Regions from separate parts of the Bacillus sp. N6 genome, predicted to be linked through region 1. Evidence: riboswitches for the same ligand, from Rfam matches in the RefSeq annotation. Region 1 holds a riboswitch; the other holds the start of a gene.
The links. A riboswitch is a leader RNA that binds a small molecule or an ion and turns the genes downstream of it on or off. The one in region 1 is predicted to bind S-adenosylmethionine.
Positions count from the first base shown of each region.

Region 2: it holds a riboswitch for S-adenosylmethionine, as region 1 does, so the genes downstream of both, ACUXVC_RS01060 (ABC transporter permease) here and mtnK (S-methyl-5-thioribose kinase) in region 1, are expected to answer to the same signal.

Region 1 covers NZ_CM127843.1:3,970,627-3,977,999, forward strand. The annotation lists gene ACUXVC_RS20280 (DUF1129 domain-containing protein) at 1-600, opposite strand, end outside; gene ACUXVC_RS20285 (DUF1129 domain-containing protein) at 614-1,381, opposite strand; gene ACUXVC_RS20290 (PadR family transcriptional regulator) at 1,381-1,713, opposite strand; gene ACUXVC_RS20295 (3-hydroxybutyrate dehydrogenase) at 1,879-2,655, shown strand; gene ACUXVC_RS20300 (YvrJ family protein) at 2,686-2,847, opposite strand; gene mtnA (S-methyl-5-thioribose-1-phosphate isomerase) at 2,915-3,976, opposite strand; gene mtnK (S-methyl-5-thioribose kinase) at 3,973-5,154, opposite strand; SAM riboswitch class I at 5,245-5,386, opposite strand; gene ACUXVC_RS20315 (carbon-nitrogen family hydrolase) at 5,458-6,321, opposite strand; gene ACUXVC_RS20320 (pyridoxal phosphate-dependent aminotransferase) at 6,336-7,373, shown strand, end outside.
Region 2 covers NZ_CM127843.1:175,127-191,661, forward strand. The annotation lists gene ACUXVC_RS01020 (DUF6612 family protein) at 1-761, shown strand, start outside; gene ACUXVC_RS01025 (FAD-binding oxidoreductase) at 828-2,264, shown strand; gene ACUXVC_RS01030 (MFS transporter) at 2,261-2,794, shown strand; gene ACUXVC_RS01035 (DUF3981 domain-containing protein) at 2,873-4,591, shown strand; gene ACUXVC_RS01040 (multidrug effflux MFS transporter) at 4,710-5,969, shown strand; gene ACUXVC_RS01045 (hypothetical protein) at 6,003-6,449, opposite strand; gene ACUXVC_RS01050 (hypothetical protein) at 6,724-7,227, shown strand; partial or broken gene ACUXVC_RS01055 (DUF3951 domain-containing protein) at 7,244-7,460, opposite strand; SAM riboswitch class I at 7,624-7,729, shown strand; gene ACUXVC_RS01060 (ABC transporter permease) at 7,866-8,783, shown strand; gene ACUXVC_RS01065 (ABC transporter permease) at 8,800-9,804, shown strand; gene ACUXVC_RS01070 (ABC transporter ATP-binding protein) at 9,761-10,771, shown strand; gene ACUXVC_RS01075 (ABC transporter ATP-binding protein) at 10,768-11,541, shown strand; gene ACUXVC_RS01080 (peptide ABC transporter substrate-binding protein) at 11,555-13,165, shown strand; gene ACUXVC_RS01085 (YusW family protein) at 13,190-13,657, opposite strand; partial or broken gene ACUXVC_RS01090 (hypothetical protein) at 13,831-14,035, shown strand; gene ACUXVC_RS01095 (peptide ABC transporter substrate-binding protein) at 14,077-15,717, opposite strand; gene ACUXVC_RS01100 (peptide ABC transporter substrate-binding protein) at 16,122-16,535, opposite strand, start outside.

The DNA.
Region 1 (7,373 bases):
CAAAGTAAACCAACCACCAAATTTAATATTTACAATAGCTGCAAATAGAACTACTATTCCAACAAGAATGAAGCTTTCTGTCGCAGTAAATTTAATAAATGTTGTACCATAAAAATTATTTAATAATGCAATACTGAAAATTGATAAAAACCATATCGCACCACTTATATACATAATTAAAAATTCAGTTCTTTTACGCTTAAATGAGGCTGTTCTCATGCCCCATATTAATACACTAATTCCTACAAAAATCATAATTGGATATCCGATTAATTCAATTAAAGAATAAGACAAACGATGGTCGACTTCACTAAAAAATGCACTCTTCATCATCGTGAATGCTAATAAATTTATAATGAAATAAAGCAATAATTTATAATTCCCTTTTTTATCAACTTCCATCTCTTTGGCAAGTTGATTTGCATACTCTTTTGGAGCATGACCGAATATATCATTTACACTCTTCCCTCTCTTTTCTCCTTCTATTAAATGAACTTCCGCATCTTCTATAAAGAAAATAATATCAGCTTCTCTAATGCCCTTTGTTCGTAAATACCCTTGAGTATCATCTAAAAACTTTTGCCCTTCATTCGATAGCACTTTTATCACCCCCTTATTTAACCATTTCTCTTCTATTCGTCTTCATCATAATTTCAAAGAAAATTAAAATAAACAAACTTCCGTATAAACATATAATTTGAAATAACATTGGCATGAGATCTTCAGATGTAAATGTTTTAAACAGTAACATAATAGAAAGTGGAATGATTAAATATAAGTTTTTAAACCATCCTTCAAAATATATATTTATCGCTACTGTGATGATAAAAATCCCACCAGCTACTATATAACTTTGGACTTCGGTGAATGTGAGCATTTTTGTAGGATATATCACATCTAATATCGTAACAGCTCCTAATAAAAACAATGGAGCAATCATAACTAAAGACCACATGGAAAACCATGTTTTTGTAAAGCTTGTGACGAAGGTCATTTTGCGAAGTAGAAAATTAGGACCTATAACAACTAAAATCAATGAAAAACTGTAACCGATACACTGAATAAGTGAAATCTGTAACATTCCATTATTCACTATTAAGATAGAAGCAATAATCCAAAAAGATACGATATTCATTACTGTAAAACCAATTTGCTTCCACGTTTCCTGTCTATCTCTTTCCATCACTTTTACAAGTTCATTTGCATATTCTTTCGGTGAGCTTCCGAAAATATCTTCTACACTCTTCCCCTCACTCTCACCTTCTATTAAATGAAGTTCTGCGTCTTCTAAAAAGTTTTCAATATCACTTTCTTTCACACTCTTTGCCGTCAAAAATAATCTCATATCTAACAAAAACTTTCGTGCTTCACTTGATAACATTATTTTCTCCTTCCCTTCCCTTCAAGTAGACGTTCTACACTACTTTGCATCGCTTCCCAGCGATCCATAAATTCATCAAGTGCTTCCTCGCCTTTTTCTGTTAATGTGTAATATTTTCTCTTTGGACCAGATGGAGATTCCTTCATTACGCTTGTTATTAGTCCTTCTTTTTGCATTCGTATTAATAACGGATAAATACTTCCCTCACTCGCCATTGTAAAACCATACTTTGCTAGCTTCTCACTCATTTCATAACCGTATATTTCGCCTTCAGAAATAATAGCAAGTAAGCATCCTTCTAAGATCCCTTTCAGCATTTGACTTGTCGACATAATTCAAACCCTCCTACTATCTTGTTTTACAAAATAGTATAGCAAAGACTATTTTGCAAAACAAGATAGCTACCGATATTTTTTCCAAATGTTTGCAGGATTTTCATTATAACCTCTCTAAATAGAGCACTATGAAAACTTTATTATGAAGGGATGTTTTTCATCATGGTTACAAATCGAGTTGTCTTTTTAACAGGTGCTGCGAGTGGTATTGGATATGAACTGGGAAGTGCTTTTGCAAAAGAAGGTGCAAAAGTTGTGATTACTGATCGTCTTGAAGAACGTGCGAAAGAAGCTGCTGAGCAATTACAAAGTGAAGGTTTTCAAGCTATCGGTTTAAAATGTGACGTTACATCTGAAGAGGAAATTACAGCATCAATTTCTCAAACAGTTAGTCATTTCGGTTCATTAGATATATTAATTAACAACGCAGGAATGCAACACGTTTCACCCATTGAAGACTTTCCAACGGAAAAGTTTGAGCTACTAATTCAAATTATGCAAATTGCTCCGTTTATCGCAATTAAGCATGCCTTTCCGATTATGAAACAACAAAAATATGGTCGTATTATTAATGTCGCTTCTATTAACGGCCTTGTCGGGTTTGCTGGAAAAGCTGCCTACAATAGTGCAAAACATGGCGTAATTGGATTAACAAAAGTTGCCGCTTTAGAAGGTGCTACGCATGGTATTACTGTTAATGCCCTTTGCCCTGGTTATGTCGATACCCCTCTTGTACGTAATCAACTACAAGACTTAGCTACTACACGAAATGTACCACTTGAAAATGTTTTAGAAGATGTTATTTATCCACTTGTCCCACAAAAGCGCTTATTACAAGTACAAGAAATCGCTGATTATGCTATGTTTTTAGCGAGTGAAAAAGCTAAAGGTATTACTGGTCAAGCTGTCGTTATCGATGGTGGCTATACTGCTCAATAAAAAATAAAGTTTGCTCAAGAAGAGCAAACTTTATTTTTTATTGCGAGGATCTTCGTACTTTAGTAATTGCCGCGGGAGCTTCTCAATTGCAACAATTACCCCCTCTAATTTACTTTCAATACGGTGGAGTAAATATAATGTTACAACAATTGGAAACCCTACATTACCTATCATCTTGATCCACTCTTCCATCCTCTTCTCCTCCTTTCATTATATAAGTAAGAGAAAACAATGCATTTAGGCATAAAAAAACAAGCTATTATGTATTAGCCTGTTTTTCAAATAATGATGCAATTTCTCGTTTATAATCCCCGCTTATAATACCTTTCTCAGTAATAATTCCTGTAATTAATTCGTTCGGTGTTACGTCAAATGCAGGGTTATAAACATTCGTTCCAATTGGTGCTACTTGTTTTCCAAAGATTTTCGTAACTTCTGTTTCATCTCTTTCTTCAATAATTATTTCGGCTCCAGTTTCTTTCCTAACATCAAATGTTGACAGTGGTGCAGCAACATAAAATGGGATATCAAAGTGCTTTGCTAAAATAGCTAAATTCATTGTCCCTATTTTATTTGCCGTATCTCCATTTGCGACAACTCGATCCGCCCCTACAATAATTGCATTTATTTCTTTCGTTTGAATAGCATGAGCTGCAGTATTATCTGTAATAAGGGTCACATCAATATTTGCTTGCTTCAATTCCCAGGTCGTTAAGCGACCACCTTGTAAAACTGGTCTCGTTTCACACGCATATGCATGTAAACGCACACCTTTCTCTTTTCCAATATAAAAGGGAGCTAATGCAGTTCCATATCTGGCAGTTGCGATACTTCCAGCGTTACAGATTGTTAAAATATTATCGCCATCTTTAAAACATGTTAACGCATATTCCCCAATATTTCGGCACACCTCTTCATCTTCCTGCTGAATGCGAAGCGCTTCTTCTTCTAATGTTTTTTGTGCTTCTTTTATTGTAGTAATCTCTCGAATAGATTCTCTCATACGATCAATTGCCCAAAATAAATTTACTGCTGTCGGGCGTGACGTTCCTAAATAATTACAATCTCTATTAAACTTCTTTTGAAATTCTTCAATATGTACAGTTTTATATTTTTTTGATGCAAGCGCCAAGCCAAATGCAGCTACAATTCCAATTGCAGGCGCTCCTCGTACTTCTAACATTACGATGCTTTTCCAAACCTCTTCAATAGTCGTCAATGTTTTGTATTCTGTGCTATGCGGCAATTTCGTTTGATTTAATACCGCAATTGCATCACCTTTCCAGCTTACAGATCTCGGAACAGTAACAATTGTACTCACGCTTTTACGCCCCCTGAAACTGTCTGTTGAAATAATGTTCGAAACAGTTGAATATCAGCACTTTTAGATTCATATTTTATTAGTTCTTTACCTAAGGATAGCGCTTGTTTCTTAGCTTGAATTCTTGTTTCTTTATTTTCTATTTCATCTAAATCTGCTACATGAGCTAAACCAATTGTTCTACGAATCAGTTCACATCCGGCAAATCCAACTGCATCAGTAAAGATATTTTGCAAAATAATTGGTAACCATTGTTTTTCTTTCGTATATGCTTCTACACCTTCTCCAATCCATAACTTTGTAAAAGTTTCTACAAAATAACTCCACGTCTTTTCTATATGGAAAAATAGTACACTTCTTTTCTCTTCTTCTCTAGATAAAGCATTTAATAATAGATTTGCAATAAATTGACCTATGTCAAATCCAAATGGGCCATATGTCGCAAATTCTGGATCAATCACTTTCGTTTCAGAAGGTGACGAAAAAATACTACCAGTATGTAAATCACCATGAATAAGAGTTTCTTTTCTTGTTAAGAACTTATATTTATATTGTGCTACTTTTAGTTTTAAAGTTTTATCACTCCAAAGTTCATCAACCACGAGCTGTAAATCTGGCTCATAATCATTTGTATCATAATGTCCAAACGGATCTGTAAACACTAATTCCTCTGTAATTTTACAAAGGTCCGGATTTACAAAGGTACCTTCTAGTACCCTCTTCTCTTCTGACTGTAAACCAAAATCTGAAGTGTAAAATAAAACATGTGCTAGAAAACGGCCGATATGCTGGGATAAAAGCGGATATTCTTCTCCGTCTATTAATCCTTTTCTTGTAATTGTTAGTCTTGATAAGTCTTCTATTACCGTTATCGCTAACTCTTCATCATGACTGTACACTACTGGAACATAATCCGGTACATACTGCGCAAAAATTTGTAATGCCTTGCTTTCAATCGTTGCTCTTTTTATAGACAATGGCCAGCTTTCACCAACTACTTTCGCATAAGGCAGTGCTTGTTTTATTATAATTGATTTCTCTCCATCATCTAATTTGAACACGTAATTTAAGTTTCCGTCTCCAATTTCATGACAAACGACATTTGCCTTCGCTTCAAAATAGCCATGATCTTTCGCATATTGTACAGCTGTTATTTCTGTTAATGAATAATATCCCATCGTCTTCTCCCCCTTTTTAAATTCAGAGGTTTTTCTAACATAGAAAAACCTCTTTCCACTAAGAAAGAGGTTTGAAGTTTATCTTCTCCCCTCTTATCTGCCAGAAAGTTTTACTTTCTGCTGGAATTAGCACCGTGCCTTTTGGCGTAATAAACGCCCCATTTCACAATGGTATTACGGTCGGTTGCTGGGCTTCATCGGGCCAAATCCCTCCACCTGCTCTTGATAAGAGTTGTATAATTTTTTGAATTTTTAACTTTATGTTGAAGACTATACCAAGAATAAAAATCACTTGTCAACATTTTATTTGTATAATTCTGGACGGCGATCCGCAAAAACTGGAATTCCTTTACGTACTTCTTTAATTTTCTCGAATTCAAGCTCTCCAAATAAAATTGATTCCTCTTCATTCGCCTCTACTACAACTTCACCCCAAGGGTCCACAATTAAAGAATGACCCGCAAATACATTATTTGGATCCTTTCCTGCTCTATTACATGCAACAACATAACACTGATTTTCAACTGCTCTTGCTTGCAATAGCAAACGCCAATGTGCTAAACGAACTAATGGCCATTCAGCTACAACAAATAATACTTTTGCCCCTTTAGCAGTATGGACACGCATCCACTCTGGAAAACGAATATCATAACAAATTGTTCCAGCGCATTCAACATCATCCAGCTTAAATTCGCCCGTACCATTACCGGCTATTAAATATTTATGTTCATCCATAAGCTGAAATAAATGTACTTTACTATATTCGTTGACTAGCTGTCCTTCATTATTTACAACATACATCGTATTTGTAACGCCTTGCTCTGTTTGCTTTGCTATAGAACCACCAACAATATGTACATCATATTGCTTCGCCCATTCTATTAACTTTTCTTTCGTTTCCACTCCATCCCTATCTGCAATTTCAGAAAGTCTCGTTAAATCATATCCTGTTGTCCATAGTTCTGGTAAGACGATAACATCTGGCCTTTCCTTCATAGCTTCGCTTATTTTATTTTTAGCATTCTCAATATTTTTTTCTACATCTCCAAAAACAATATCCATTTGAATACATGCGACTTTCATTTTTTCAGCCCCATTCTTATTTTTTTCTTTACAAAATACTGGAAAGATTATATCATTTGTCACTAGAATTGTAACAACTTTCAAAAGAGGTGGAAAGTATGAAATTATTTCAACCTTCTGAGATAGTAACATCATTGCCAACACAATTTTTCGCTTCACTTGTTGCAAAAGTTAACAAAGTCGTTGCAGCTGGTCACGATGTTATTAATCTAGGTCAAGGTAATCCAGATCAACCAACACCGCAGCATATCGTAAAAGCTTTACAAGATGCTGCCGAAAAGACCATTCATCATAAATATCCGCCATTTCGCGGACATGAAAGCTTAAAGGAAGCCGTGACTACATTCTATAAACGTGAATACGGCGTCGAATTAAACCCAAAAACTGAAGTTGCTATTTTGTTTGGTGGGAAGGCTGGACTAGTAGAATTACCAATTTGTTTTACAAATCCTGGTGATACAATTCTCGTTCCGGATCCAGGCTATCCAGATTATTTATCTGGGGTTGCCTTAGCAAAGGCACACTTTGAAACCATGCCGCTTATTGCAGAAAATCATTTTTTACCGGATTATAAAAAAATTGACGACTCTATCGCTGAACGGGCAAAGTTAATGTTTTTAAACTATCCAAATAACCCTACAGGTGCTACTGCATCAAAAGATTTTTTTGATACAACCATTCATTTTGCTAATAAACATAATATATTAGTTGTTCACGATTTCGCTTACGGTGCTATCGGATTTGATGGTCAAAAACCTGTTAGTTTCTTGCAAGCAGATGGTGCGAAAGATATAGGAATTGAAATTTACACGTTATCAAAAACTTTCAATATGGCTGGCTGGCGTATTGCTTTTGCAGTTGGAAATGAAAGTGTCATCGAAACCATTAACCTATTGCAAGATCATATGTATGTTAGTATTTTTGGTGCAATTCAAGATGCTGCTCGCGAAGCACTATTAAGTTCACAGTCTTGTGTAGTAGATCTTGTAAATAGTTACGAATCTCGGAGAAACGCTCTTATTTCAGCTTGTCACTCAATTGGTTGGAATGTAGACATTCCAACCGGATCATTCTTTGCATGGCTTCCTGTTCCAAAAGGATATACCTCTGAGCAATTTGCTGATATTTTACTAGAA
Region 2 (16,535 bases), 1.6 Mb from region 1:
AAAAATTTATTTTAATTTCAAGTTTAGTACTTGCAGTCGGTCTAGGAGTAGGGTGTAGTAATGAGAAAACAAAAAAGACTGATGAGCCGAAAAAAGAAGCTGTGCAGAAAGAAAAGGAATTAACAGCGAAGGATGTTTTCAATAAAGCGAATGAAGCTTTTAAAAACGAAGAAAATGTAACGATGACATATGATGTGGGAATAAAGGCTGAAGGAACAGAGATGAATGTAATAAAGGCCAAAATGCAATTAGAGCCGAAGCAAAAAAATTCTCGTTCTGAAATGAATGTTTCTGGTACAGAGGTTGTTGTTTATGATGTGGGTGGCAAAATTGCTGGTCAGTTGAAAAATCCTAATACGGGTGAAGTGATGTCTGTACCAGAGGAACAATTAAATGCTAACGGAATGAATGCAACTCAAGGAATGGTAGATAATTTAGAGATTCCATCGGAAATTTTAAATAAAGTGAAGATGGAGAAAAGTGGAGATAATTATAAGCTGAAGTTTGCATTAAAAGGGCAAGAGACAGAGAGTATGTTAGCTAGTATGGATGAAAAGCAGAAACAAATGCTACAAGGCCAAAATGCAAAGATAGAAGAAATAGATGGAGAATATATTATTACAAAAGATTTTAAATATGAATCAGCAAAGATAGATATGGTTATGAGTAGCAATGGTGAGGATAAAGCGCACATTATTACGGATGCGAAGTTTACATCGTATGATAAATTTGATCCAATACAATTGCCAGCAGCAAAGTAATCACTGTCAAGAGAGGTACCTGAAAGAACGGGTATCTCTTTTTGTTGCTAGTAAGGAGAGTGTCCTTTGAAAAAAAGAAAGATAGTAGTGGTCATTGTCGCATATACGGTTTTGCTTGCAACGTCTGTACATACGTATAAAAAACAAATTGATCATCCTATTATGAGTGATGTAGGTAAATTGCTTCCGACAAAAATAAAACGTGTTGAAAGTGCTACGGAAGAGCACTCGTTAATAAAATTAGTGCGAGATGCAAAAGTTTCAGGAGAGAAAATTTCCATTGCAGGCATGCAACATAGCCAAGGAGGACAGACATATTATCCGAATGGCACGATGCTCGATATGAAAGGATATAATAAAATATTAGAATTCGATCCAGAGAAGAAGCGTATTACAGTTCAAAGTGGTGTCACGTGGAATGATATTCAGAAGAAAATAAATCCATATGGCCTTGCGGTACAGGTCATGCAGTCTCAAAATATTTTTACTGTTGGTGGTTCATTAAGTGTAAATGTACATGGGCGTGATATTCGTCATGAGGCACTAATTGATACAGTAGATTCATTTAGATTGTTAATGGCAGATGGCACGATACGTAATGTAAGTAGAGAAGAAAATGCAGAGTTATTTCCATATGTCATTGGGGGTTACGGTTTATTTGGAGTTATTTTAGATGTGACGCTGAAGTTAACAGATGATGAATTATATGAAATGCACACAAGAATGATAGATTATAAAGAATACGCATCTTATTTCAAAGAGAAAGTGAAAAGAGATGAGAATGTTCGTATGCACTTAGCGCGTATTTCTGTTGCTCCAAATTCATTTTTAAAAGAGATGTATGTGACGGATTATACTTTGGCACAAAATCAAAATATGAGAGAAGAGTACAGTGAATTAAAGGAAGAAAATATTATAGCTGCACCTAAATTTTTACTTGGGTTATCACGTTATAGTGATTGGGGAAAGAATACATTTTGGGATATACAAAGAGGTTATTTTGAACGTACAGATGGAAAGTATGAGACGCGTAATAATGTTATGAGATCAGATAGTGCTTTTATGGAATATGAAAATCCAAATAGGACCGAAGTGTTACAAGAATACTTTGTGCCTATAGATGCTTTCACGGAGTATATAGATGATTTACGTAACGCATTAAATGAAGAAGAGTTTAATTTACTCAACATTACGATTCGTTACGTGGAAAAGAATGAAAATGCAGTTTTGTCCTATGCGAAAGATGATATGTTTGCGCTGGTTCTTTTGATTAACCAGGGACGCTCAGAGAGTGAGATAAAGAAAACAGAGGATGTCATTCGGAAGATGATTGATGTTACTTTAAAGCATAACGGTAGTTACTATTTGCCGTACTATTCTTATCCAACGAAAGAGCAGTTAAAAAGGGCATATCCTCGTATTGAAGAATTTCTTAAGAAAAAGAAGGAAGTAGATTCAGAAGAGAGATTTGTTAATTTATTTTATAGGGAGTATACGAAATGACATATAGAAGATTTGTGGCTTCGCAAAGTATTATCATGATGGCAGGAAGTATGGTATTTCCTTTTTATATATTATTACTTCGAAACGTTGGAAATAGCTTCTCGCAATTTGGCTGGGCGTATGGCTTATTTGCTTTAACATCAGCACTTGTATATCCACTAGTGGGAAAGGTATCTGATCAAGTAGGTGATAAAAAATTATTAATCATATACGCTTGGTCCATGGCAATCTTAATGCTTTGCTTTCCGATTGCCACGGAAGTATGGCATGTGTATATTCTTCAAATTGTAATGGGAGTTTTAGGTGCTGTGCAGCGTAATACTGAGAAGACTTCATTAGCACGAAAGGTGGCGCAGGAAAAGGCTGGTTATGAGATTGGAAAATACCATGTGTGGACATCCATTGGCGGAGCAGTAGCGGTTATTGCCACGGGATATTTAGTAGATTTCTTTACGATCGGTACAATTTTTTATATTGCATCTATTCTATATGTAGTGAGCGGGATTGTATTAAGTAGTAAAAAAATATAACTATTCCTATTTTCACCTTAATACCCTTTATTTGCTATACTAAAAGGGAATACAAAAGAAAAGGGGACAGTGCCTTTGATGAAATTTGTAGTTTTAGCTATTCTTACTTTGTTTTTGATTCCATGGACAAGAAGTAGTAGTAAGCTTCGAGCAGTGGATAAGAAGGGAGATAAGAAGGTTGTAAAGGGTAAGAAATCATCTATTTTAGTTATTCCTGTTTTATTTTGGATAGGTATTGCAATCTATGAATACTTTTGGCTAATTGATGATCGAGTAGACTCGATTCTTACTCATTATTCTGTTGCAGTAGCAATTTTAATTGGGCTTGTTTTATTTTCACAAGATCAAATAGGGAAATTAGAAGGTACATTAAAAGGACTTCTAATGTTTATTTTACTCGCAAGTTACGGCTACTTTGGTTATTTGCACGATATAGTAATCTCGCAAAAGAAATATGATTCTGTTGTTAAGATAGAGAAAGATATTTCAGAGCCATTTACTGAAAATGATCAGCCGTTTACAGTGCCGCCAAAGACAGCGGAGAATAAGATGAAAAAAGTATTTGGTGATATTCCGAAAGTAGCTTATTTTGAGCTAGGAGAATTAACGCCACAAATGGTAAACGGCGAAGCTTTATATGTAGCGCCGATTGAAGTTTCAGGATTTTTTAAAGCGCGTAAAGCTGAGACAATTCCAGGGTATGTAACGATGTCAGGTACGAATCCTGATGCGGAAGCGAAACTGCACCTCGGTTATAAAATGAAATATGTGCCAAGCATGTTTTTTGGTAATAATTTAGAGCGTGTGGTAAGGCAAGCAGAACCAAATTTAATCTTTAAAGGAAAACCTAAATTTGAGGTTGATGATAAAGGAAAACCATATTATACAATGACGTATGGTGAATTTATTTCAGGAAGATCTGGATTTGAGGTAGAAGGTGTTGTCGTAGTAGATGCACAAACAGGTGAAGTGAAAAGATATGATAAAGGAAAGGCACCTAAATTTGTTGATGGTGTATTAAATCATGAGACTGCATCTACGTTAAATACGTACTTTGGTAAATATATTCACGGATTTTGGAATACGAAATTCTCACAAACAGATATGAAAATTCCGACTGAGTGGGGAACGAAAGAAGGCGTGACCCCGATCTTTGGTAAAGATGGAACACTGTATTATTTTACAGACTTTACTTCTCCAAAAGAAGGAGTAGATTCAGCCCTAGGCTATTCATTAGTAGATGCACGCACAGGCAAGCTATATTACTATAATGGAAAAGAAGTGAAGGGGATTATGGATGGTTCAGCAGCTACAGAAGTAGTGGATAATTCCTTTAAGAGAGAGAAATGGCATGGGACAATGCCTGTCATTTATAACGTATACGGAAAACCAGCTTGGATTATTCCGGTTGTTGATGACGGAGGCCTAGTACGTGCACATACAGTTGTATATGCTGCTAATGCAAAAATATTTGCGACAGGTTCGACGCAGAAAGAAGCGCTTGAGAATTATAAAAACGTAATGAGCGGTAATGGTGATACCTTTAGACCAACCTCAACAGGAAAAGAAGCGCAAAAAGAAGGTATTGTACAACGTGTATATAAAGAGAAATCAGGTGAAAATACAATCGTGTACGTACTTTTAGAGAATGAACAAAAGGTATTTATGATACCAGTGAAGAAATTCCCGTATGCTATGTTTACAGAAGTAGGAGACCCAATTCAAATTACATATTTAGATACAGGAGAGACGATGGCCTCGGTATCTAAATTTACGAATAGCAATGTGAAAAAGTAAAGCGATAGAATTTCTATCGCTTTTTTTTACATTATGAAAGAGGAAAATGCGCTGTACTTGACGTATGTTTATGATGTAACTATAATTGTTACGATTCAGTGTGTATAGGAAAGGGTGAATTGAAAAAGTGAATGAAGTTAATCACGAAATATACAAACCTGTAAAGGCAAACAGGTTATGGATGATTCTTGTATTAGGAACACTTACGGCGATTGGGCCATTATCTATTGATATGTATTTGCCTTCATTACCGAAGTTAACGGATGATTTGCAAACAGGTGCATCCCTAGCGCAGCTTACATTAACAGCTTGTTTGCTTGGGCTGTCAGTAGGACAATTATTTGTTGGCTCAATTAGCGATATTTATGGAAGACGCAAACCACTTATTATTGCTCTTATTATTTATGTTGCTTCTTCTTTACTTTGTGCTGTTGCGCCATCTATTTGGACATTAGTATTATTGCGCTTCCTACAAGGAGCTTCAGGATCAGCCGGGATTGTTATATCACGTGCAATGGTACGTGATATGTACTCAGGTTCTGAAATGACGAAGTTTTTCTCACTGCTTATGTTAGTAAACGGAGCAGCACCTATTTTGGCACCGATTATTGGGGGGCAATTATTACAGTTTACAACGTGGCGCGGTGTTTTCATCGTTCTTGGAGCAATTAGCGTATTCATGTTAATCTCAGCTACTTTTGTATTGCGTGAAACATTACCTCCTGAAGAAAGAGAAACGGGTGGTTTGTCAGGGACTTTGGCGACGTACGGAAAATTGTTAAAGGACCGTCTGTTTATGGGATATGCATTGTCACAAGGATTAGTAACAGCGGCAATGTTTGCATACATTTCGGGCTCACCATTTGTGTTGCAGAACATATACGGAGCATCACCACAGCAATTTAGTTTATTCTTTGCGATTAACGGCATCGGTATTATTATTGCTAGTCAGGTAACGGGTCGTTTAGCGGGGAAAGTGAATGAGAAGACATTATTTGTTGCTGGTATTATTATCGCAGCTGTTGGTGGCCTATCTTTACTACTGACAATCGTACTAGGAATAGGTTTAATCGGTGTTTTATGTTCGTTATTCCTTGTTGTATCAAGTGTCGGGGTTGTATCAACAACTGGGTTCTCATTAGCGATGAGAAATCAGAAGCAAGCTGCAGGAACAGCTTCAGCTTTATTAGGCTTATTACAGTTCATTTCAGGAGCCCTTGTCGCTCCGCTAGTAGGTATTGGTGGGAGTAATACAGCGTTACCGATGGGTGTTGTTATTGCGCTTTGTGAAGTAGGAGCAGTATTATGTTATCTATTTATGGCCAGAAGAAGTGAGAAGCAGTTTGAACTGCAACAAAGACAAAATTTAGAGGCTTAACAAAAAAGAACTGATTCAAAGGGAATGTTTGAATCAGTTCTTTTTTTCATTTCTTTGAAATACCTCATACATATTATTCATGATCGTATCATATAAAACAGCAAGTTTATCCCACACCCAGCGATTACTATCGACTTCTTTTTCCCCACAGTCGATAATATCGGTATGGTCAGTAATTTTATACGCTTTTTTAACGATAATAGGAGCAATCTTCGGTATACGTGGGATTTCCTTTAAGGTATCTGCAAAGTTTCCAATGTAGACATGACCGATGATTTCGATTGTTAATGATTTATCCGATATATTTAGCACGGTATGAAATTGATTTGTATGTTGTTGTTTTAAATATTGAGCTAACTTAAATGGAGCATGCTTCTTCTTTAATACGCGGCGAAGGCTCTCTGTATTTTCGATATGAAGTGATTTTTCGCGAATAAGGACACGAATATCTTCTCCCATAAAAGGCATTGTGTTGTACATAGATGATTCTCCTTAAAACCTTACATATGTTTGCGTTATGCATATGTAAGTCTAGCATGGTTTGTTCTTTATGTGTGCTTACAGTTTTGTAAGGTGATGTAGTAAAGCATTGCAAAAGTTATTTGTATAAAGTGACGATACTGTGACAAACATGTTGGTATATATATTACGATGTCGTCTTAAGTGTAAAAAGTAGGGCGTTCTCGGTATAATAACAAGTGGAGATAAAAGAAACTATAATGAGTAATAGTTGTAGATAAAAGGAGAAGAAGAGATGAAGAAGGTTTTGGGTATTGCTGTAATGGGAAGTATGATCCTTCTAGCAGGATGTAATGGAAATAAAGATACGAAAGAACCGAAAGAAAAGGTAGAGCAATCTGCTGAACAAACAGAAGAGATGAAAGAATACCTTGCAGTACATGAAAAATACGATATAAAAATGAATAAAGAAATTAATAAAGCACTGCAGTTATTTGAAGTGGCAAAAGAAAAGGGCGGTAAGGAAATAACGAATGCTACATATAAAGAAGATGTGCAAAAGGTAACAACGAGCATGTTAGAAGATATTGATCATATACGTAAAGAAATTCGTGTGCCGAAGTCGAAAGAGCAAGAACATGAAGTATATGTTGGTTTCTTGAATGAATCGGAACAAGCGATGAAAAAATTACAGAAGTTAGCTAAAGAAGAAGATTCATCGTTGATTCGTGATATAGAAATTAATTTTGCAACAGCATCGACATACTATAAACGCTTTCAAGCAGAAACGAAAAAATAACCTTGCCTGTGCAAGGTTATTTTTTCTTCTTACCATCTCCGTCTGCATCCTCGGATACTAATATTTTCTGTTCTTCGTGAAATTCGGAAATAGTTTGCCCGGTAATATTATCGAAAGGGGTATAAGAAAGAAGTGATACGTTTCTTTTTAATAAAGAGTTTATAGAAGCCGATGATGACAAGTATAACGATAGTTAAGGATAATCCTATAGTAGCAAGAAGTAAGGGATCCATCTTATAACTCCTTTAACATTATTTCTTTTTATTATAAGCCTGTAATTTCGATAAATGAATTAAAAACTGATTTTTCTAAATTTATCCAATCTGATTGACTTTTCGATTTTTCAGAATTATAATTCGAAATATACAATTTGAACCAAATAATAATATAGCAATTTACTTATCCAGAGAGGTAGAGGGACTGGCCCTATGACACCTCAGCAGCGGGTTCTGTAATAGGAACACCGTGCTAATTCCAGCAAGCAAGTCTTGAAAGATAAGTGATGGGCCTTTGTTTGTTAAGCCTTGATCTTATTTTTTAAGATCAAGGCTTTTTGTATTCTAAAAAGAGAAAAGGAAGTAATGGAAAAAGTACATCCATAAAACAAAGTAAATTCATGTGTTTAGGGGGTTATTGAAGTGTATGTAATTAAAAAATTATCGGTTATGGTGTTTACACTATGGGTTATTACGACAGTGACATTTCTAATTATGCATATTATTCCGGGAGATCCATTTTCATCAGATGCAAAAATCTTTCCTGAAGAAGTGATCCAAAACATGAGAGCGAAGTATCACCTTGATGAACCGTTATGGAATCAATATGTTGCTTATTTAGACGGTGTAGTTCATTTTGATTTTGGTGAATCTGTTCAATCAACCGGGCAAGGTGTATCAGAAATTATAACAACTGGCTTTGGTCCATCAGCAATTATTGGTCTACAAGCACTTGTTATTTCATTGTTAGTAGGAATTGCGGCAGGGACATTTGCTGCTCTCTATCATGGGAGAGTAATTGACTATAGTGTGAGTTTGCTCGCAATTTTAGGTATTTCTATTCCAAGTTTTATTTTAGCGCCACTATTTATACAAGTATTCGCTATCCAATTTGAGTTTTTACCAGTAGCCTCTTGGGGAACATTCGAACATACGGTATTGCCATCCTTTGCATTAGCGTTAGGGCCAATCGCAGTTATTACAAGGTTTGTTCGTTCTAATATGATCGAAGTACTGCAGAGTGATTATATTAAGCTAGCAAGAGCAAAAGGTATACCAATTAAGAAGATTATTATAAGACACGCTCTTCGAAATGCGATTGTTCCAGTACTTACATTTGTTGGACCGTTAATGGCTGGACTCTTAACAGGGACTTTCGTTATTGAAAAAATCTTTTCAATTCCTGGCCTAGGAAAATATTTCGTAGATAGTATTTTTAACCGAGACTATCCGGTGATTATGGGAACAACGATTTTCTATAGTGCATTATTAATTGCTTGTATTTTCATTACAGATATTATTCATCGCATTGTTGATCCACGTATTCGTTCTATTACGTAAGGAGGAGGATATTTAGATGGGAGCTTATGAAATTAATGACCAGATATTAACAAATGAAGAGAAAAAAGAATTAACGATAAATAAAGATCAGCAAAAGATTAGCCGAAAGAAAGAAGTGTTTCGTAAGTTTGTATCGAATCCAATCGCAGTTTTAGGATCAGTGACGTTATTACTCATTATTGTTTTCTCGCTTGTTGGTGAAAGTTTAACGCCATTTACTGCGAGTGAACAAGTAAAAGAGGCCACAAACTTACCACCTAGTAGTGAGCATTGGTTCGGAACAGATGATTTGGGAAGAGATATATGGGCACGTACTTGGGCTGGCGGAAAAATTTCATTAACAGTTGGATTAGTGGCAGCTGCTCTTGATATAGGACTTGGTGTGCTAATTGGAGGATTTAGTGGATATGTGAGAGGGCGCAATCGCTTTGGGACATTAATTGATGAGTGGATTATACGAGGAATCGAAGTGTTATACGGTATCCCGTATTTATTGATTGTTATTTTATTATTAATTGTTATGAAACCAGGTCTTTTTACCATTATCATCGCCCTTGCATTAACAGGATGGATTGGTATGGCACGTCTCGTTAGGGCGCAAGTTTTATCTTTAAAACAAAGAGAGTTTGTTATTGCAGCGGAGCGATTAGGTACATCACATATGAAAATTATATATGGGCATTTAATTCCGAACTTAACAGGCATTATTATCGTAAATTTATCATTTACAATTCCAGCAGCTATTTTCTCAGAATCATTTTTAAGCTTTATCGGACTAGGAGTGCAATCACCGGCAGCAAGCTGGGGGACGATGACGAATGATGCACTTGGGACATTATTGAGTGGGGAATGGTGGCAGCTATTCTTCCCAGCAATCATGATTGCTCTCATTATGTTCGCATTTAATGCAATTGGTGATGGTTTACAAGATGCAATTGATCCAAAAATCGTAAAACAGAATCGAAAGGAGAAAAAACATGGCACAAATCTTATCTTTAGAAAACGTAACGTTAGCCGTTGAAAAAGAGAATAGTAAGCAAGCGATTGTGAAACATGTTTCCTTTTCTATTAACGAAGGTGAAATAGTTGCACTTGTAGGAGAAAGTGGTTCAGGAAAAAGTGTCACAGCACAATCCATTATCGGCTTGAATCAAGAATCAATTCATATCGATGATGGAAATATAGCTTTCCAAGCAAAGGAATTAACGAATTTACAAGAGTCAGAATGGAATCAAATTCGCGGAAAAGATATTTCCTTTATATTTCAAGATCCGCTTTCATCTTTAAACCCAACGATGAAGGTAGGCAAACAAATTACAGAAGTAGTTTTGCAACATGAGAAAAAATCGAAAAGAGAAGCAAAGGAAATTGCGATTAACTTGTTAACAGATTTAGGGATACATGAAGCAGAGAAACGCTTTGAACAGTACCCACATCAATTAAGCGGAGGTATGAGGCAGCGTATTTGTTTAGCAATTGCGTTTGCTTGTCATCCAAAGCTTGTAATTGCAGACGAGCCGACAACAGCGTTAGATGTAACGATTCAGAAACAAATTATGGGGCTATTAAAAGAAAGAAAAGAAAAACAAAATACGAGTATTTTATTAATTACACATGATTTGGCACTTGTACGTGAAGTAGCTGATCGAGTAGTTGTTATGTATGGGGGACGTGTCGTTGAAAAAGGAACGATACAGGAGGTAATAGGTTCTCCTAAACATCCATATACGAAAAGTTTATTACAAGCAATTCCGAATATGGATGATTCCGAAAAGGTATTACGTGCTATAGAAGGAACGACACCTTCCATTGAAACATTAAATAGCTTTGGTTGTCCTTTTGTAAATCGTTGTCCAGTAGCGATAAAAGAATGTATTCATCGTTTCCCAGAGAGAACAACATATTCTAAGGAGCATAGTTCACATTGTTGGCAGCATGTTCTAGAGCATAATAAAGCGAAATCAAAAGAGAAGGTGAATGCCTCATGACGACAGATTTAATTACTGTAAAGCAAGTAATGAAAACGTACGGAAGTAAAAGTAAAGAAATCACAGCGTTAAAAGACATATCACTTTCTATCCCGAAAGGAACAACACTTGGCATTATTGGTGAAAGTGGTTCAGGAAAAACAACACTTGGAAAGCTCATAGCAGGGATTGAGAGTCCAACGTCTGGTGAAATTGATTATAACGGTCAAGTCGTTCACAAGCTGAAGTCGGCTCATAAGCGAGAGTTTTTACAGAAAGTACAGTTCATTTTTCAAGATTCTACAGCTGCATTAAATCCGCGCTGGAAAGTACGCGATAGCGTAACGGAAGGTTATATTTCATTCGGTTTAGGTGATAAAGGGTTGAAGGATAAAGTAGCAGGTGATGCGCTAGAGCGTGTTGGATTAGATAGAAGATATATTGATCGATATCCGCATGAATTTAGCGGAGGACAACGTCAACGTATCGCTATTGCAAGAGCGCTATTATGTGAGCCAGAAGTATTAATTCTTGATGAACCAATTTCGGCATTAGACGTTTCATTGCAAATTCAAATTGTACATCTGCTGCAAAAGATTCAAAAGGAGCAAGGCTATACATATTTATTTATCGCGCATGATTTGCCGATGGTTCACTATTTATGTGAAAAAGTGGCTGTCTTATATAAAGGAGAACTTGTTGAATTTGGAAATACGGACGAAGTGTTCCGTAATCCACAACATTCTTATACAAAAACATTATTAGCATCAACACCAAAAATTTCAGGTTAAAGGAGAATGTAGGATGAAGAAGTTTTTACTGTTTGTCATTATGACTGTTTTAGCGATTACTTCAGTCGCTTGCGGTAAGAAAGAGACGCAAAAGGCGAGTGCCGGTAAGGGAGAAGGAGATCGATTAGTAACGAATATTAGTAGTGATCCATATACACTTGATTCTGCTATTGCAACAGATAGCACGTCAGGTTATATAATTGGGCAGTTGTTTTCAAGTTTATATACGCAAGATAGTGATGGGAAATATCAAAATGAATTAGCAGAGAAAGAAGAAGTAAATGCTGATGGAACTGAATATACAATCCATTTGAAGAAAGATATTAAATGGTCAGATGGTTCTCCTATTACGGCAAATGATTTTGAATTTGCATGGAAGCGATTATTAAATCCGAAAACGGGTTCTATGAATGCGACAGAAATGTATTTCATTAAAGGGGCAGAGGCATATAATACTGGAAAAGGTGAAGAGGGACAAGTTGGTATTCAAGTCGTTGATCCTCAAACATTAAAGGTAACTCTTGAACATCCAGTTGCTTCTATTAAACAAAAATTAGCAAGCTCATTATTTATTCCATTAGCTAAAAAGTCGATTGATGATAATAATAAATTAAAAACAGATCCAAAAGAGTTAATTACGAATGGACCATTCACGTTAAAAGAGTGGAAGCATAACCAGGCTATTACAGTACAAAAAAATAAAGAATACTACGATAAAAAGGTAACTCTAAAAGAAATTGAGTTTCGTATTATTCCAGACTCTAAAACAGCGTATCAATTATTTAAATCAAAAGAATTAGATTTACTAAGTGGTTTACCACAAGAGATGATTGAAAAAGAAAAAGGAAATAAAGAATATAAGCGTGTTGCAGGATTCTCATCTTATATTTATTCGTTTAACGTAGAAAAAGAGCCGTTTACAAATGCGAAGGTACGTAAAGCATTTTCATTAGCGGTTGATCGTAAATTTATCGTTGAAAAATTGTATAAAAATAATGCGCAAGAAGCATATGCATTCGTTCCAGAAGGAGCAAAAACACAAAGTGGGCGTGATTTCCGTAAAGAAAAAGGTGGTTACGTTAAATTTGATCCATCAGAAGCGAAAAAATTATTAGAAGAAGGTATGAAAGAACAAGGGTGGTCTACATTACCTGAAGTAACATTAAAATTCACTACAGATACACAACATAAAAAAGTAGCAGAAGCAATGCAAGAAATGTTTAAGAAAAATCTTGGCGTAGATATTAAATTAGAAAATAAAGAGTGGAAGAGTTACATCGACACATACAAGCAAAGTGATTTCCAATTAGCTTATATGGGATGGGGCGGCTCTTTATTAGATCCAATTACTAAACTAGATTTATATGCAGGTGATGGTCCGAATAACTATGCAAAATGGCATAATAAAGAATTTGACGCTTTAGTAAAAGAAGCAAAAGTTGAACAAAACGAAGATAAGCGTTTTGACTTATTGCATAAAGCGGAAGATATTATGTTTACAGATTCACCATTAATCCCAATTATTTTCCCAAGTGCTTCATATTTACAAAAACCATCAGTATCTGGTGTTCAGTTCATTATCGGTTCTAGTCCAGAACTAAGATACGCAAAAATTAAAAAATAAAGAAGTAGGCAATTGCCTACTTCTTTATTTTATTTCTCTTTTATATTCTTTTTTCGTTCCATCAGAGAAGACAACTTCTAAATCGAATTTTTGGTAGTCTTTATCAAGTTTGAACACGTTCACTACTTGATCGATTACTTCTTGGTCAGCAGTATCTTTATCAAATTTTAATTCTTGTAGAAGTGGGCTTAATTTTGTGATAGCCTCATCTCCTGTTAATTTTACATCTGCTTTATGATCTTCAATTTTTGCTTCCATTTTTTTATCAGCTGCTACATTTTTATAGTCTGCTTCGTAGTCTTTCTTAGTATCTTGGTAGTCTGCCTTTAAATCGAATTCATTGAAATTTAGTTTTAAATCAGCAGGGGCTTCATTCTTCGCCTCTTCTGTAGTCTTTTTATTAGAAGTCGTGTCTTCCTTTGCAGGAGCTTTACATCCTGTTAATGCAGGTACTAGCATAAGAGCTAATAAAACTGATAGTAAAATTCTCATTATAAATTCCTCCTTATGTAAATTTGTTCTATACAAGTTTTTCCTAAAATCATGTAATTATGTATGTGTTGAAAATAAAATTTTGACTTGTAGCTTCAAGGATTAATCCGCAATTTAAATCAAAAATGATTTGTATGTATATGGTAAATTGAAGTTGTGAGGGAGGTACTGAAATGCTTTCTAAAACGTATCAAACCATTTCAAGTAACATATGCAGCAAATGGCTATTATACAATAATATTCGGAGGAGTTAGTTTAGAGAGAAATATTATTTCATTATTAGTTATTGTATTGGTTACACAATTAGTAGCAGTGAAGACTTTAGCTATAAAAGGAATGATAAAGGGAAGAAGAAGCTCTGTAGTTAAAGTTGTATAAAAGTAAAAAGGTATCCTTTGTAGGATACCTTTTTACTTTTGTTATTTTGCAACTTCTGTCCACTTGTAGTTAAATTCACCGCCGAAGTCAGTCGTTACAAGTCCTTTAATGAAAGAGCGTTGTAAGTAAGAACGACCTTGTTGGTATAAAGGAGCGACAGCGCCGTCTTGTAATAGAATTTTTTCAGCTTGCTTCATTGCTTCAAAGCGTGCTTTTTCATTGCCAGCTAAATCTGTTTTCACTTTATGAATTAGCTCATCGTACTCTTTGTTAGAGTATTTATCGAAGTTATAAGCACTATCTGTTGTAAATAAATCTAAGAATGTAATTGGATCAGCGAAGTCAGGGCCCCAGCCGTCAATACCAATTTCATAGTCACCACTTAATAGTAGTTTCAACTGTTGTTTACGTGGTTGTGGTTTTAAATTCACTGTTAATCCATCTAGGTTTTTTTCTAATTCACCTTTTAAATATTCACCAGTCTTTTTAGCTAAAGCATTGTCACTTGTTAATAGTTCGATTGTTACTTTGTCAGTACCAAGTTCTTGTTTTGCTTTTTTCCAGTTTTCTTTCGCTGTTTTCACATCATCCTTGACTAGATTTCCATTTTCTTTACGGAAGTCATTGCCTTCTGGACTCTTTGCAAATTTCGCAGGAACCATTCCTTCAGCTGGAATAGCACCGTTATTTAAAATTGTTTCTACGTAAGCCTTTTTATTCATTGCGCCGTTAATAGCAAGGCGTGCATGTTGATTTTTTAATGTTTCATTTTTCTGATTTAGTCGTAAGAATTGAATGCCGACTTCAGCGCGTTCCTTGAAGTTTGGATCGCTCTTATATTTATCAACAAACTCTGCAGTTAAAGCAACGCGATCAATTTGTCCTGAATCATATAAGTTCACTTCTGTAGACTTATCTTTAACGACATTGAAGTTGATTTCTTCTAATTTTACCGTTTTAGCATCCCAATAGTTAGGGTTTTTCTTCAATTGGAAACTTTGTTCGTGTTTCCAGTTATCTAATGTGAAAGCACCGTTGTAAATTAAATGATTTGTTTCTAAACCGTATTTATCGCCCTGAGACTTTAAGTACTCTTCATTAATTGGCAAGAATGTTGAGAATGTCGTTAAGCTTAAGAAGTAAGGAACAGGACGGTCTAGTTGTACTTCTAACGTTTTGTCATTAACAGCTTTGACCCCTAGTTGATCAATTGGTAATTGTTTTTGGTTTATTTGTTTCGCATTCTGTACATCGAAGAATAAGAATGCGTATTCAGCTGCTGTATCAGGATTTACGGCACGTTGCCAAGCAAAGACGAAGTCCTTTGCTGTAACAGGAGTACCGTTTGACCATTTTGAATCACGCAGATGGAATGTATATTTTGTTTTATCGGGACTAATGTCAACCGACTCAGCAACACCAGGAATCGGTTTATTATCTTCTCCCATTGCATATAAGCCTTCAAAAACATTGCGCATTACATTCATGGATTCCCCATCCGTTGCTTTTGCAACATCCATTGTTGGAATTTCTGAAGCGAATGATAAGTTAATTGCTTGTTTATCAGGTACTTTATCGTTTGCTTTCGCTCCGCCTGCATTATCTTTATTTCCCCCGCAAGCAGTTAGTAATAGACTTGCCCCTAAAACAGATGCAACAACAGGTACAACTTTTTTCTTCATTGTTCGTTCCTCCCTAAATGTGTTGTTCGTAACGTCATAATGTCCATGTCTTGAAGTGGCTATAGAAGGAGATGGAACCTATTATAAATATTTGTTTATAGGTAATCAGGTGTTCTATATGTATATACATGTTGAGCTATAATCTATCGTTATATGTTTCAACTTAGTAGACATTATATTTTGATGGTGAAATATTTTGTTTCTTTGATTATTTAGAATATTAACACTGGAAAGAACTATATGTCAATAATAAAAATAGAATGTTAATTTCTTGGAATAATATATTAAAAAAGTATATTCTCTTGTGTGAGAGAACCTACTTTTAATATATTTTGCTAAAAAAACAATTGGTGTGGGCTAATAATAAGTGGGGATGAAGAACCCCCACTTATTACGGTTTTACTTTATTTTTCAATTTTTGCCCACTTGAAGTTTAATTGACCCGCAAAGTCTACTTGCACAATTCCTTTCACATAAGAACGTTCTAAATAAGATTCGCCTTTTTGGTAAAGAGGAGCGATAACAGAGTCTTTAAATAATATTTTCTCGGATTCTAGTAATGCTTCCCAGCGAGCTTTTTCATCACCAGCTAAAGTTGTTTTCACTTTTGCTATTGTTTCATCGAATTCCTTATTAGAGTAATGATCTAAGTTATAAGGGTTATTCGTTGTAAATAGCTCAAGGAATGTAATTGGATCCGCAAAGTCAGGGCTCCAGCCGTCAATTCCGATTTCGTAGTCACCTTTTAATAAAAGCGAAACTTGTTGCTTACGCGGTTGCGGTTTTATATTTACTGTTAATCCATCTAGATTCTTTTC